Regions from separate parts of the Parabacteroides leei genome, predicted to be linked through region 1. Evidence: riboswitches for the same ligand, from Rfam matches in the RefSeq annotation. Region 1 holds a riboswitch; each other region holds the start of a gene.
The links. A riboswitch is a leader RNA that binds a small molecule or an ion and turns the genes downstream of it on or off. The one in region 1 is predicted to bind cobalamin.
Positions count from the first base shown of each region.

Region 1 (3,434 bases):
TATCGTTATGATTTATTTTACCATTCAAGGAACTTTCCGCGTTGCCGGCGTTTCTCCAGCTCTTCCTGTAGATACCGTTTGCGGTCTTTGGCGATGTATTGGCGGGCAAAGATGTTCGGAACGGCAACCCCCAGCGAGATACAGAGGATGATAAGGGCTGAATTGATGCCGTTGAAGAATGCATTCGTCACTTCACCGACTACTCCGTGCAGGTCGATGAATGCCAATAATGACCGGTACATCAAGACCCCGGGGATCATCGGGATGACGGAGGGTATTGTCAGTACGTGGTTGGGTACATGGAACCAATGCACCGCTTTCACTGCGAGGAGGCTCACTACGAAGCTTCCCATAAACGAACCGATCACAGGACCGTAACCCAATTCGAAATTCACAAAGTTGCGTGTACATACGGCAATGATCCCTCCGATTGCTACCACCCATAATAAGCGGCGTTGTATATTAAAGATCATCGAAAATCCCATCGCAGCAATAGCCGCAGCAATTGCATATACATAATACGGGTCGTGAGGAACCATACTTAGTTCACTGAATTTATGGTCGATCGTGATGTCCCCCATCACAAGTACACGCATGGCAAACGCGATACCGAAAGTCATGGCGCCTACCATCATGGCCGTATTCGCCGCACGGGTGATCCCTACCAGCAAATGGTTGTCGAGCATATCGTCCACAAAGTTGATCAGCGGCACTCCCGGTACGATGAACAAGGCACATGCCAGCAACGGATGATAGGGCGTATCGGATAGTCCCGAGAAAGAGGAAACATAGGCCAGGCAGGTGGATACGAAAGCGGCGAGGGCTATGCTCATATAGACATTCAGGCCGGCTTCGACGCAACGGGCACGTACCCTGAAACCGATGAATGCGCAAATGGAAGCAAACAGGAAAGCGATCCAGTCGCATCCAAACAGTTTACAGAATCCTCCGCAGGCAAATCCGGCGCCGATGGCCACTACATAAGGAATATAGTTACGCGGTTTTGCCGCAATTTTCTCCAATTCATTTTCGTATTCGTCCAGTGAGTAATCTTCCTCGATAGCGCGCCATGAAAGATCGCTGATCTGTGAGATTGCGGTCATGTTAATACCGTGTTTCTCACATTTCTGGAATTTGGAGAATGAGTTTCTTTCGTCACTGACATTTACCATGATCATCGTCCACCGGATATCGAGATGTAATTTCTCTTCCGGAATACCCATAAATGCAGCTACTCGTTTCATGTTCCGTTCAATACGGTTCGTGTCGGCAGCACTTTCCATCAATAATTTACCGGTACGAAGCAAGAGATCTAGTTTGCGTCGTAATAACAATACTTCCTTGTCTGTCATCTTTTTGTTTAATTCGGGTCCAATTCGGGCGCGAAGGTACAGCTTTTTTCCGATTATCAAAATGCTATTACTATCGCATGTAAATCGAATTAATATAGCGACTATTTAGAATTAATATTACGGGTAATATTTTTTAACGTATTAAACGGACAGGGAAAGGGTGATTATATAATCAAAATGTAAAAAGGCATATTCTCCCCGGGAAGAGGTAAACAGCAGGTTCGCATCGATACGAATGATATAAAGTTTGCCTGTTCTATCTTCATATTCCGATATATTTCGTATTTTTGCCATCGAATTATGGTGTAACGGTTTGGCTGTCGCTGACCGTTAGTAAAAGGGAATCCGGTGCAAGTCCGGAACTGTACCCGTAGCTGTAAGTTCTATAACCCCGGCAAATCTTGTTGCCACTGACTGAAAAGTTGGGAAGGCGGCCGATCATGGGAGAACGAGTCAGAAAACCTGCCATCATTCGATATGCAATGCCTCGGGTAAGGTATTGATAGACCTGTAATATATGCGAAATTTATACATAATAAGAACTCTATGCCTGTTTGGCGCATGGCTGTATGCGTCTGTGCCGGTAAATGCACAGCAGATAGATACAACGGCTTATCATCAACTGAAGGGGGTGGAGGTGGTGGAGAAGGCGCGTCCGTCCACTACCCGCGAAGCGGCTCCTTTGCAGGTGATGGATCGTGCCGGTATCGAACGGTTGGGGATACAGGACTTGTCGGAAGCGGTAAAACGTTTCTCCGGTGCTACCGTAAAGGATTATGGTGGGATAGGGGGATTGAAGACAGTATCGGTGCGCAGCCTGGGTGCGCAACATACGGCTGTCAGCTATGATGGCGTAACGATAACGGATGCCCAGAGCGGACAGGTCGATATCAGCCGCTTCTCACTGGATAATGTAGAAATGGTTTCACTTTCGATCGGACAGACCGACGATATTTTCCAGACGGCCCGGATGTATGCATCGGCGGGGGCGTTGAGTGTGAAGACTAGTTCTCCGGACTTTACATCTTCTCCTTTCCATTTGAAAGCTCAATTGAAAGTGGGCTCATTCGGTCTCGTGAATCCTTATTTACGTTATGAGCAGAAGTTAGGTAAAAAATGGTATACCTCCTGGCATGGCGATTATTTGCGGGCTGATGGTAATTATCCGTTTACTTTGGTGAACGGTGACTTGGTAGAAAAGAAGAAAAGAAATAATAGTGATATCGAATCCTGGCGTACGGAACTGAATTTTGCAGGTGATCTGGGAAAAGCCGGTACGCTGTCGATGAAAGGATATTATTTTGATTCCCACAGAGGACTGCCCGGGTCTGTAATTCTCTACAATGATTATTCAGGTGAACGCTTGTGGGATAGGAATGCCTTTGCACAAGCTCGTTATGAGAATCGTATAACTGAAAAGTTCGCTTTGCAGGCACAGGCCAAATATAATTACTCATGGATGCGCCATTTGGATGTTGATAATAAGTATGAGTCGGGAAGACAGGATGACCGGTATACACAAAAGGAATATTATCTTTCCGTATCCGGTTTATATTCACTGACAGATTATCTTTCGTTTTCTTTGGCTGAAGATTATTTCATCAATACATTGGATAATACCATTCCGGAATGTCCTTTTCCAAAAAGATATACTTCTTTAACGGCTTTGGCCGCCCAATATAAAGATACAAGATTGACTGCCACAGCCAGTTTATTGGGAACTTATATAACCGAGAAAGTAGAAAGAGGCGACAAACCGTCTGACCGTAAACGATTATCACCGGCAGTCAGTTTATCATGGAGGGTTATGCCTGAATATAATTTCCGTTTACGAGCTTCTTATAAAGATATATTCCGTGTTCCGACTTTTAATGATCTGTATTATCTGCGGATGGGAAATACCAATTTGAAACCGGAGCGTGCAACTCAATATAACCTGGGAATGACCTGGAGTGGTTCGTTGCCTTTTATTAATTATCTGAATGCTTCTGTGGATGGTTATTATAATCGTGTGAGTGATAAGATCGTTGCCATACCGACTATGTTCATCTGGAAAATGATGAATATGGGAGAAGTTTCAAT
Region 1 is NZ_JAMBQG010000011.1:80,712-84,145, reverse strand. Features, by position in the region: gene M1P97_RS15945 (threonine/serine exporter family protein) at 18-1,352, opposite strand; gene M1P97_RS15940 (hypothetical protein) at 1,494-1,646, opposite strand; cobalamin riboswitch at 1,637-1,836, shown strand; gene M1P97_RS15935 (TonB-dependent receptor plug domain-containing protein) at 1,870-3,434, shown strand, end outside.

Region 2 (3,434 bases), on a different contig from region 1:
TTCTTCCGTGGCATATTCTTCCGATAAGCGAATGAAGGTTTGCATCTTCGGGACAAATCCCCGTTTCATTTCCTCACTCACTACTACCGCTCCACGGGCCATCAGGGAAGCAACTACGGGAACCACATTACGAAGCCCTGTCTTTTTCTCCAGTTCCGACACGGTCAGTTTCAGGACACCGGTAAAAGCATCCAGTACCGACTGTTCATTCGGCCTCAAAGGACCATCTGCCTCAAAGTCGGGATTATAGGTGACGGCCGTTTCACTTTCCAGCTTCAAGCCGGAAGGCAAGGCGGCTTTATAAACATCCCCCAGCTTACACATATAGTAGGATGAGATCCATTTCCAGAAACGGAGTTGCGGACGGCGCAATACGGGAGTCGCATCCAACAAGGCATAAATTTCTTTCGTTTCAAAATCCGTATCAGGCCTGCGTTCATGCACATCCATTACAATCGCCGTATAATAGCGCTTCTTACCGAAATGGACGATCACCCGGCAACCGGGAATGACGGCTGTCTCCAGATCGGAAGGAATACTATAGGTATAGCTATTCTCTAACGGAAGAGGCAATATGACATCTGCGTATTTCATTTACGAGGTCAAAAGTAACAAAAAAGGCCGGACTGTTAAAGTCCGGCCCTGCATATCTTTTCTATCTGTCATCAAAACAGAACTGCGGCTGTGATAGACCATCCACGGTTTTTAGCACCTCCCAAATCGAGTTTGTCGGCACTGTAATTGTCAGTCAATCCCAATCCGTAATTTATCCCTACCTGTAAATGGCTTATCAATTCAGCCCCTACACCGAAGTTAAGTCCTGCACTGAAATTCTTTGCTTTCATCTGTTCGCCTAAAACATTCCAGATTTTATCTCCTCCGACACGGAAACCGATATAGGGTCCGGCCGACAGATAAGCTTTAACAAGGGGAATACCGAATTTCCATTTCAAATTGACCGGTACATCGAGATAATCCGTTTTTATACTGGTATTTTCAGAGCCTTTCGCTTTCAACTCCAATCCTTTCTGAGAATAAAGGATCGCCGCATCCAGTCCGATTCCGACCAGTGGGAGTGTTGTCTCGATCATCGGACCGATCTGGAACCCTGTCACATTATCCGCCTTCAGTATATCGGAATTCAGATGAACGGACGATATGTTTACTCCCCCTTTTAATCCAAACTTCAGTTGGGACTTAGCCGGTAGGGCTATAAACATCATCAAAATAACCAAAACTAAACCTGTAACCTTCTTCATATTGCCTGTTGTTAATTAATTATGTTTACAAATAAACGCACTTTTCCTATAATAAACAAGTATTCCTATCATCCTGTTCATTCATAAAAAGGAAAGCATGCACCGGTTACGGAGCTCATCCCATAAACCGATCCATGCCTCTTTTCCTAATTATTATGGCAAAATAATTAAAAACAAAAACGTTCAGACAGCTATACGGGAAACGGGAGTAAGAATAGTGGAGACGTTAACCGACCTCCTGTTCTCTTCCGGCCTTTCCTCGAAGCCGTCGAAATAATATGCCTTGCAGGTCTTCTGACTTACTTCCGGTTTGAGCGCCTTCCCATTCAAAAAAGAACAGTGGCTTATGGTATTGCCCAATCTATAATGAAGCTTACAGCAGCGGGACTGTCCGGGATTTACACCCGATTCCCTTTTAATCCTTTCCTGCGGATACAGGTCCGGAACAATGCACGTCGCAAATATAGAGATATTTTCGTTTCGTTCTCCATCGGTTGATGAAAAATATTAATTATTATGTTTCCGATATTCATCAACGGCAGCCTTTACCGAGCCATACATCAGAAGGAGCCGCTGCGATTGGCCATAACTCAGCCCCAGTTCCTCTGCCACCATCCGCGTCCCCCGGTCGACCAGTTTCTGATTGGTCAATTGCATATTTACCATCCGGTTGCCTTTTACACGGCCCAACCGGATCATCACAGATGTTGAAATCATATTCAGAATCATCTTTTGCCCCGTACCGGACTTCATACGGGAACTGCCGGTTACAAATTCCGGACCGACAATCATTTCGATCGCCACATCGGCCTGAGCGGCCATGGGGGAATCCGGATTACTGGAGATAGAGGCCGTCAGTATCCCCTGCTCACGGGCTTTACGCAAAGCTCCAATCACATAAGGGGTCGTACCGGATGCAGCAATACCGATCACCGTATCTTTGGTTGTGACCTGATGCTCCTGCAATTCCTCCCAACCACGCTCCATATCATCTTCCGCATTCTCTACCGGATTGCGAAGAGCCGTATCGCCACCGGCAATCAGACCGATCACCAAAGTGGGGGGCATTCCGAAAGTTGGAGGTATTTCAGAAGCATCGAGCACTCCCAACCGACCGCTTGTTCCGGCCCCCAGATAAAAGATACGCCCTCCCTGTTTCATCCGGGGAACGATCTGATCTACCAGTTTCTCTATCTGGGGGATTGTTTTTTGCACTGCCAATGCGACCTTCCGGTCTTCTGTGTTTATATCTTCCAACAACTCCCGGACAGATTTATGTTCCAGGTCATTATATAATGAATCTTGTTCTGTTATTTTAGTAAATGACATAATTAAATATAAGTTTACTTACCATGATACGCAATCAATCCCTCCATCGGACTTTGCGCAACCGTTCCGAGACGGAGACCCAGATCGAAAGCAATATCTTTCAGTATTTCCTGATAATACCATGCAACTGAACCGACCAGGTGGACAGGTAATTCAAAACAATCATACTGCTTCACGTTCCGGGTAAAAAATGCCAGAAAGCTACGGGTGACCAGTTCCCAAATGGCAGGTTCATCCAAATGCTCCCGTATAAAAGGGGAAAGGCCGGCCAGAAAACGGTTGGGGAAAGGTTGCCGGTAAACCTTGTCCATAATCGATGCCGGAGTCAAGCCATATTGTGTAAGAAACTGCTCTTTCAGAGCCGGAGGCAGCAGGTCTTTCAATACATCCCCGATCAATAGTTTACCCAATACGGCACCGCTTCCTTCATCTCCCAGAATAAATCCCAGGGGAGAAACATTCTTTATAATCTCTTTGCCATCGTAATAACAGGAATTCGAACCGGTTCCCAGAATACAAGCTATCCCCGGCTCATCGCCACATAAAGCACGGGCAGCAGCCAAGAGATCACTCCCTACCTCAACAGGAACAGACAGATACCGGTTGACAGACCGCCGTATCATTTCATTCTTTTCAGGGAAAGCGCAGCCTGCCCCGTAAAAATATACGGCGGAAGGTATAAGGTCTTTTAATGCAGGCAGTAATCCGGTTTCAATCTCCTTCCCTATCTCCTCCTCCGTCTGAAAAAAAGGATTCATCCCCCGCGTTTGAAAACGAAGGGCTGGCTTTCCTCTTTCTATTACACACCAATCTGTCTTGGTGGAACCACTGTCGGCAATTAGTATC
Region 2 is NZ_JAMBQG010000012.1:188,479-191,912, forward strand. Features, by position in the region: gene priA (replication restart helicase PriA) at 1-594, opposite strand, end outside; gene M1P97_RS17355 (porin family protein) at 666-1,259, opposite strand; cobalamin riboswitch at 1,527-1,725, opposite strand; gene murQ (N-acetylmuramic acid 6-phosphate etherase) at 1,767-2,588, opposite strand; gene M1P97_RS17365 (ATPase) at 2,603-3,434, opposite strand, start outside.
Region 2: another riboswitch for cobalamin. It lies ahead of M1P97_RS17355 (porin family protein); the one in region 1 lies ahead of M1P97_RS15935 (TonB-dependent receptor plug domain-containing protein).

Region 3 (3,434 bases), on a different contig from region 1:
ACCGTTTGTTCGGCTTTCGGAGAAATGCGTACGACATTCAATATACCACCGACAGCTGAGTGACCATATAACACGGAGGCCGGACCTTTTAATAATTCGATCGATTCGACAGCGGAAAGATCGGGGAAAGGATAAGAGTTGTTGATGGCGGAACGTTCATCGCGAACGCCGTCAATCATCATTACCGAATGGTCGAAACCACGTACCGATAACTGTTGGAATGATCCGTAACTGGTTTGCATACGTACACCAGGCATAAAACGTACTGCTTCCTGTATATCGCGGATACCACGAAGTTCCAGGCTACTACCGGATACTCGGTTTACGGATATCGGTAAATATTTCATAGGAACATTTAGCTTTGTAACCTGCGGGATATTTCTTTTGGCTGTTTGTACAACTACTTCCTGGATGCTGAATGTAGTATCGGAAAAATTTGTGTACTCTTTCTTTTCTTGTGCCTGTATTGCGTGTATACACAGGGCTGATAACGGTAGTAATATTAATATTTTCTTCATATGAATATTGAATAATAAATGTAATTGGGCGTGTAAGATCCTTTCGAAAGAAATATATGCTTCTTTCGAAAGGATGTAGGGTATAGTCTTTTAATCTTTTGCTGCAGCGTACTTTTTTTTCTTATCCATAATATTTATCATCTTGTGTTTGGCGGCAAACTTGGCATGATCGATAAATATATTCTGGATTTCCGGATTTTGTCCTAATCCCTGCATAAATACGGAAACCTGGTAACCTTTCCCTTCCAGTTCCTCTTTCATGTCGACTGCGATATCGTTGTTCGCATGGTCGCCGGCAACGAACATGAAAGGCATTAATAGTACTTTCTTTGTTTTGCCTGCTTCAAGTTTGGCAACCATATCATCGAAAGAAGGATAACCTTCAACTGTTGTCACATAATAATCGTTGTAACCCTTCGAATGCAACATATAATCCATCATCGCATACTGAGCTGTCGCAGGTGTGTATGTGCCATGTCCTACAAGGACGGTTGCCCCTTCTTTCGCCCCGTTCTTTGTGATGGCTATTATTACATCCTCAAAATCGTGAGGCGTATAAAGCAACGGGTTGCCGATACGTATGTCTTTGAAATCCTTTTCCAAGGGTGCAATGTCTTTGCGAAGCGATTCCATTTCCACTCCTTCGATAATGTTGGTTGACTGGATAAGGATATGGGTATATCCGTCGGCTTTCAGTTTTTCCAGTGCTTCCATAGGATTCAGTTTTTCGATACCGCGTGCTTTCAGGCGACGTGCGACAATGCGGGAGGTGTAAGCTTCGCGTACTTCCATGCCTTTAAAGGCTTCCTTTGCTTTCAGGTTGATCGCGTCGATAGTAAGCGCACGGGTGTTGTCATACGTGGTACCGAAATGTACCATTAATAAGGCGGCTTTGTCACCCGGTTGCATGGAGGCCAGCATGTCGGATGCCTCGAAGTTCTCGCCATCGTGTGCCCAGCACATAGGTGCGAGCATACAAGCAATAAGTAATAGTAAATGTTTCATATAATGTAAATTAAAAGATAGCCTACGAATACGACAAGCCCTAATACCGGTAGCCGGTAAACATTTTTTTATGAAAAGAGATTGTCCGTATGTTCTTATCATCCTCCTGACCCCGGGAAGATACGATATAAAAAACCTTGGCAGGTTTCCTGACTTGCCCGGAAAGCGACCTTCCCGTCCTTATGCCGGACAGTGGTGTAAGAATGCTTTCCTTCGGAATGGGCTTTACAGTAGCGGGCACTGTTCCGGATTTTCACCGGATTCCCTTTTATACGATAACCGGAAGTTACCGTATCACCAAAGCGGTGACAAAGATAGAAATTTATTTAAAATAAGAGGGATTTTATACTATCTTAATTGATTCTGTCGGAACAACTGCCTTACGGCTTCTGTTTCATTACCACAAGTAAAAACCGGACATAAAATGTCTATTTAGTATTAACGCCAAACAGTTTATATATGGAGTGGTTTGCAGATTTACTCAAACACTATCCGGAACTGGCCATTTTCCTGACGCTGGCTTTCGGCTTCTGGATCGGTAAGTTCAAGATAGGAAAATTTTCGTTGGGAACCGTCACCAGTGTCTTGCTGGTCGGAGTAATAATCGGACAGTTACATATTGATATCGGAGCACCTATCAAGTCGGTATTTTTTCTTTTATTTCTTTTTGCCGTGGGCTACAGTGTAGGCCCGCAGTTCTTTCGCGGACTGAAGAAAGAGGGACTTCCTCAGGTCCTTTTTGCCGTACTGATGTGTCTGTTCTGTCTGTTTGTCCCTTTCCTATTGGCAAAGTTGATGGGATACAATGCAGGTGAAGCTGCCGGGCTATTGGCCGGTTCGCAGACGATCTCTGCTGTATTGGGCGTAGCAGAAGATACGATCAACCAGGGAGGACTGAGCGCCGCCGACAAGGCTTCGATGATAAACGTGATGCCTGTGGCTTATGCCGTTTCTTATATTTTCGGTACGGCCGGCTCTGCTTGGATCATGAGTGATGTCGCTCCCCGTTTCCTCGGAGGACTGGCTTCCGTAAAGAAAGCCTGTAAAGAATTAGAGTCGAAGATGGGAACTGACGACGAGAGCGAACAACCCGGTTTTATGCCTGCTGCCCGTCCGATTACTTTTCGTGCCTATAAGATAAATAACGATTGGTTCGGAGCTGGCAAGACGGTGCAGGAACTGGAAGATTATCTGGAAGGGCAGGGACGGCGTTTGTTCGTCGAACGTGTCCGTATCAACGGTATTGTATATGAGGTGAAGCCTGATCTGATGCTTATGAAAGGAAACGAGGTCGTATTGAGCGGTCGTCGTGAGTTTGTGATCGGGGAAGAAGACTGGATCGGAGACGAGGTGAACGATATCGAATTACTGGATTTCCCGGCAGAGACATTGCCGGTCCTGATATCACGCAAGAAATTCGTTGGGATGACCGTAGCCCGGCTCCGTAAGGAAAAGGTGATGCATGGTGTCAGTATCAAAAGTATCAAACGTGCAGGTATCAGTATACCGGTATTGGCAGCGACTAAGATCGATCCGGGTGATATGCTCGAGTTAGTCGGCACCAAGATGGAGGTGAATGAAGCGGCTGCCACATTGGGCTATGCAGATCGTCCGACGAACCAGACGGATATGGTCTTTGTCGGATTGGGTATCTTTATCGGTGGCGTGATCGGTTCGCTGGCATTGCATTTCGGAGATATTCCGGTCAGCTTGAGTACAAGCGGTGGAGCACTGATTGCCGGACTGGTGTTCGGGTGGCTTCGTTCCAAACATCCTACTTTCGGCCGTATCCCGGAACCATCACTCTGGGTATTGAATAATGTCGGGCTGAATATGTTTATCGCAGTTGTCGGCATTACGGCCGGGCCGAGTTTTGTGACCGGCTTTAAGGAAGTAGGCGTGAGCCTGTTT
Region 3 is NZ_JAMBQG010000003.1:93,563-96,996, reverse strand. Features, by position in the region: gene M1P97_RS06080 (TonB-dependent receptor) at 1-518, opposite strand, end outside; gene M1P97_RS06075 (sirohydrochlorin cobaltochelatase) at 609-1,523, opposite strand; cobalamin riboswitch at 1,646-1,840, opposite strand; gene aspT (aspartate-alanine antiporter) at 1,983-3,434, shown strand, end outside.
Region 3: another riboswitch for cobalamin. It lies ahead of M1P97_RS06075 (sirohydrochlorin cobaltochelatase); the one in region 1 lies ahead of M1P97_RS15935 (TonB-dependent receptor plug domain-containing protein).

Region 4 (3,434 bases), on a different contig from region 1:
ATCCCGGCAATACGTTGTACGGCGATCCCTGTCTCTGTAAGTTTGTCGTATATGTATTGTATGGATGAATAGAAACCGGCATCCCCTTCGGCAACGATGACAATCCGTTTACCTATTGCATGGTTTGCCACAGCTTCATTGTATAAACTATCGTAGGCTTTCCAGGCCTCTGTACGATCTTTATTCATAGGAAGCATAAAGCATCGTATGGCAACTTCGTTTATCTCCAAAGCACGCACGATATCAGCCGCACGTGAAAGAGAATCTCCCTGCTTATTCCGGGTAGCCGGACAATAGATTATATCTGCCTGCTGAAGTTGTTTAAACCCTTTTACAGTGATAAGTTCCGGTTCACCGGGACCTAATGAAACGAAGCTGATAGGATGTGTCATTTGCTCTTGTTTTATTCAGAGGGCAAAAGTGCTTAAAATAACGGAAGTCTCCAAATAAACTGCTGAACAATATCAGGGGTGAAGCGACATTCCCAGATAGCCCCCTATGAAATAAGGGATTAACCAGATACACCAGACAACTATACTGAAACGGTTGAAATGAGCTTTCGCTTTGAGGGACCCTTTAAGATAGGTCCATAAAGCCCATAACGCATGGACAAACATCAGGCAGATCGCTATTATTCCGGTGATGGTGTGGAGATTATCTTGTATTCCGGTCATTTGCGCAATCTGTTCCATCAGGCCGGTACCGATAGCATCGGCGAATAGTCCGGCGATAAAGAAAGCTACATGCCAGGCTTTCAGCTTCTTTTGGATGCGTTCGCCCCATACACCGATTGTATAAAATACTAATGCCGATGATATTACGCAAATAGCTGCAATTAAGAAATGAGTGTCTACCTGATTGAGTACCATAATGCTGTCATTTTCTGTAAATAACAGTTCCGTATGCGAAAGGTTCAGTTTTTCTTATTACTTTTGCGCTCGAAATCGGTTCTGTAAAACTCCTGTTCACGGAGACAGATTAAAAGGGAACCGGGTGTAAATCCCGGACAGTCCACGCTGCTGTGAAGCTTTATAAACATCCTGATAATACCTTTTGCCACTGGTCTTTGCGATCGGGAAGGCATTCGGGATGGAAGTAAGTCAGAAGACCTGCCATTTTTTGCATAACGATTGTCCTCGTGGGTTTGGACAGTTTGTGTCGGATAAAAACAAATAGAAATATGAATAACTATTTACTCGGTGGCTGCCTGTTAGCGTTAATGGCTGCATCGTGCGTATCGAAAGGAAATCAGCAGGAGAAAGAGAATGCATCGTCGCAACAAACGATTACGGCGGATAGGATGGTTCAGATCACACCTGAATATGCCGAAGGTTTTCAGTTGACCTATGCCGACGGTTATGTTCTGATGGATATACATGACCCGCAGAATGAAGAAAGCACGCACTTCCTGTTTGCGTTGGTTCCCCGTGGGATGAAGCCGGAAGGTATTCCTGCCGATTATACAGTGATCGAAACGCCTGTGCGCAGTGCCATTTGTATGACTTCCCTGCAGCTCTCCAATTTCATAAAGTTGGGAGCGGAGGATAAGGTGGTCGGTATCACGAGTACGCGCCATCTGTTTAATAAGACTATCAATGATCAGCTGAAGGAAGGAAAGACGGCGAAGATCGGGATCGAAGGTAATTTCGATAATGAGGTGATTATGAGTATTAATCCGGACCTGATCCTGATCTCTCCCTTTAAGCGTGGCGGATACGAGACGATGAAAGATATCGGTATCCCTCTGATTCCTCATCTGGGATATAAAGAAATGACACCGCTGGGACAGGCTGAATGGATTAAGTTTGTCGGTCTGTTACTCGGGATAGAGCAGGAAGCCAATGAGAAATTCTCCATTATAGAGAACCGCTACAACGAATTGAAAGAGCTGACTGCCGAAGGTAAAGTGCAGAGACGTCCTATTGTATTCAGTGGCGAAATACATGGTGGTAACTGGTATGCAGTAGGAGGAAAGAGCTTCCTTGCACAGCTTTTCAAAGATGCCGGCGCTGATTATTTTTTGAAAGACGACGATCGCTCCGGCGGTGTGACGCTCGACTTCGAGACGGTCTATAACCAGGCCGATGAAGCCGATTACTGGCGTATCGTAAACAGCTATCCGGGAACATATACTTATAAATCACTGAAAGATCAGGATCCCCGTTATGCAGACTTCCGTGCTTTCAAGGAAAAGGGAGTGATCTATTGTAATATGCGGGAGAAACCTTTTTATGAAAGCATGCCGACCGAGCCGGAAGTTGTATTGGGCGATTTATTGCATATCTTCCACCCGAATTTATTGCCGGATCACACGCCTGTCTATTATGATTTACTTAAATAAATGGGGACGATGAAGTATTCTAACACTATCCTGATGCTTTTGATCCTTGATTCAATCGTCGTGTTGCTGTTTCTGAATCTGGTGTTGGGATCTGTTTCGATTCCCTTCCATTCGGTTTGGAATATCATCTGCGGCAATGGCGACGAACCGGTCACCTGGCAGAATATTATCTGGAAATCACGCTTTCCGCAAGCTTTGACGGCATTAGTTGCGGGAGCCGGGTTAGCTCTCAGCGGGCTTCAGATGCAAACCGTATTCCGTAACCCTTTGGCGGGACCTTCTGTGTTGGGTATCAGTTCCGGTGCAAGTATGGGAGTTGCCTTCGTTGTCTTGCTGAGCGGAAGCCTGGGAGGCGTGGCGTTGAGTAAACTGGGCTTTATGGGGGAGATTGCTTTATCTATTGCGGCCATAGTCGGTTCCTTGTCTGTTATGGCACTGATCGTTTATGTCTCGCAGAAGGTTAAAGGGAATGTGACGCTATTGATTATCGGGGTGATGATCGGCTATGTAGCAAATGCGGTGATCGGTGTGTTGAAATTCTTTAGTGTGGAAGAAGATATCCGTGCTTATGTAATCTGGGGACTGGGAAGTTTCTCACGTGTCTCCGGTAATCAGATGATGCTTTTCGTGGCGATTATGGCTATCCTGATCCCTCTTTCGTTCCTATTGATAAAGACATTGAACCTGATGCTTCTCGGCGATGGGTATGCCCGCAACCTGGGACTGAATATTAAACGGGCACGCCTGCTCGTTATCACCTCTGCCGGTGTATTGACAGCTATCGTGACCGCTTACTGTGGTCCGATCGTTTTCCTGGGGCTTGCAGTTCCTCATCTTTGCCGGGCCATTTTCCAGACATCCGATCATCGCATACTGATGCCCGGTGTCTTATTTGTGGGGGCAGCCCTGGCATTGGCTTGTAACCTGATAGCCCGTATGCCAGGATTTGAGGGGGCTTTGCCGGTCAACTCGGTAACCGCATTGGTCGGTGCTCCGGTCGTTGCTTCCGTATTATTCCGCCGACGTAAAAATGAACTGAACGAATGAGTATGAAAGAGGCAACTATTCAGATAAACGATCTCTCTATCGGCTA
Region 4 is NZ_JAMBQG010000003.1:108,532-111,965, reverse strand. Features, by position in the region: gene M1P97_RS06135 (precorrin-2 C(20)-methyltransferase) at 1-392, opposite strand, end outside; gene M1P97_RS06130 (HsmA family protein) at 465-869, opposite strand; cobalamin riboswitch at 928-1,131, shown strand; gene M1P97_RS06125 (ABC transporter substrate-binding protein) at 1,181-2,341, shown strand; gene M1P97_RS06120 (iron ABC transporter permease) at 2,351-3,388, shown strand; gene M1P97_RS06115 (ABC transporter ATP-binding protein) at 3,391-3,434, shown strand, end outside.
Region 4: another riboswitch for cobalamin. It lies ahead of M1P97_RS06125 (ABC transporter substrate-binding protein); the one in region 1 lies ahead of M1P97_RS15935 (TonB-dependent receptor plug domain-containing protein).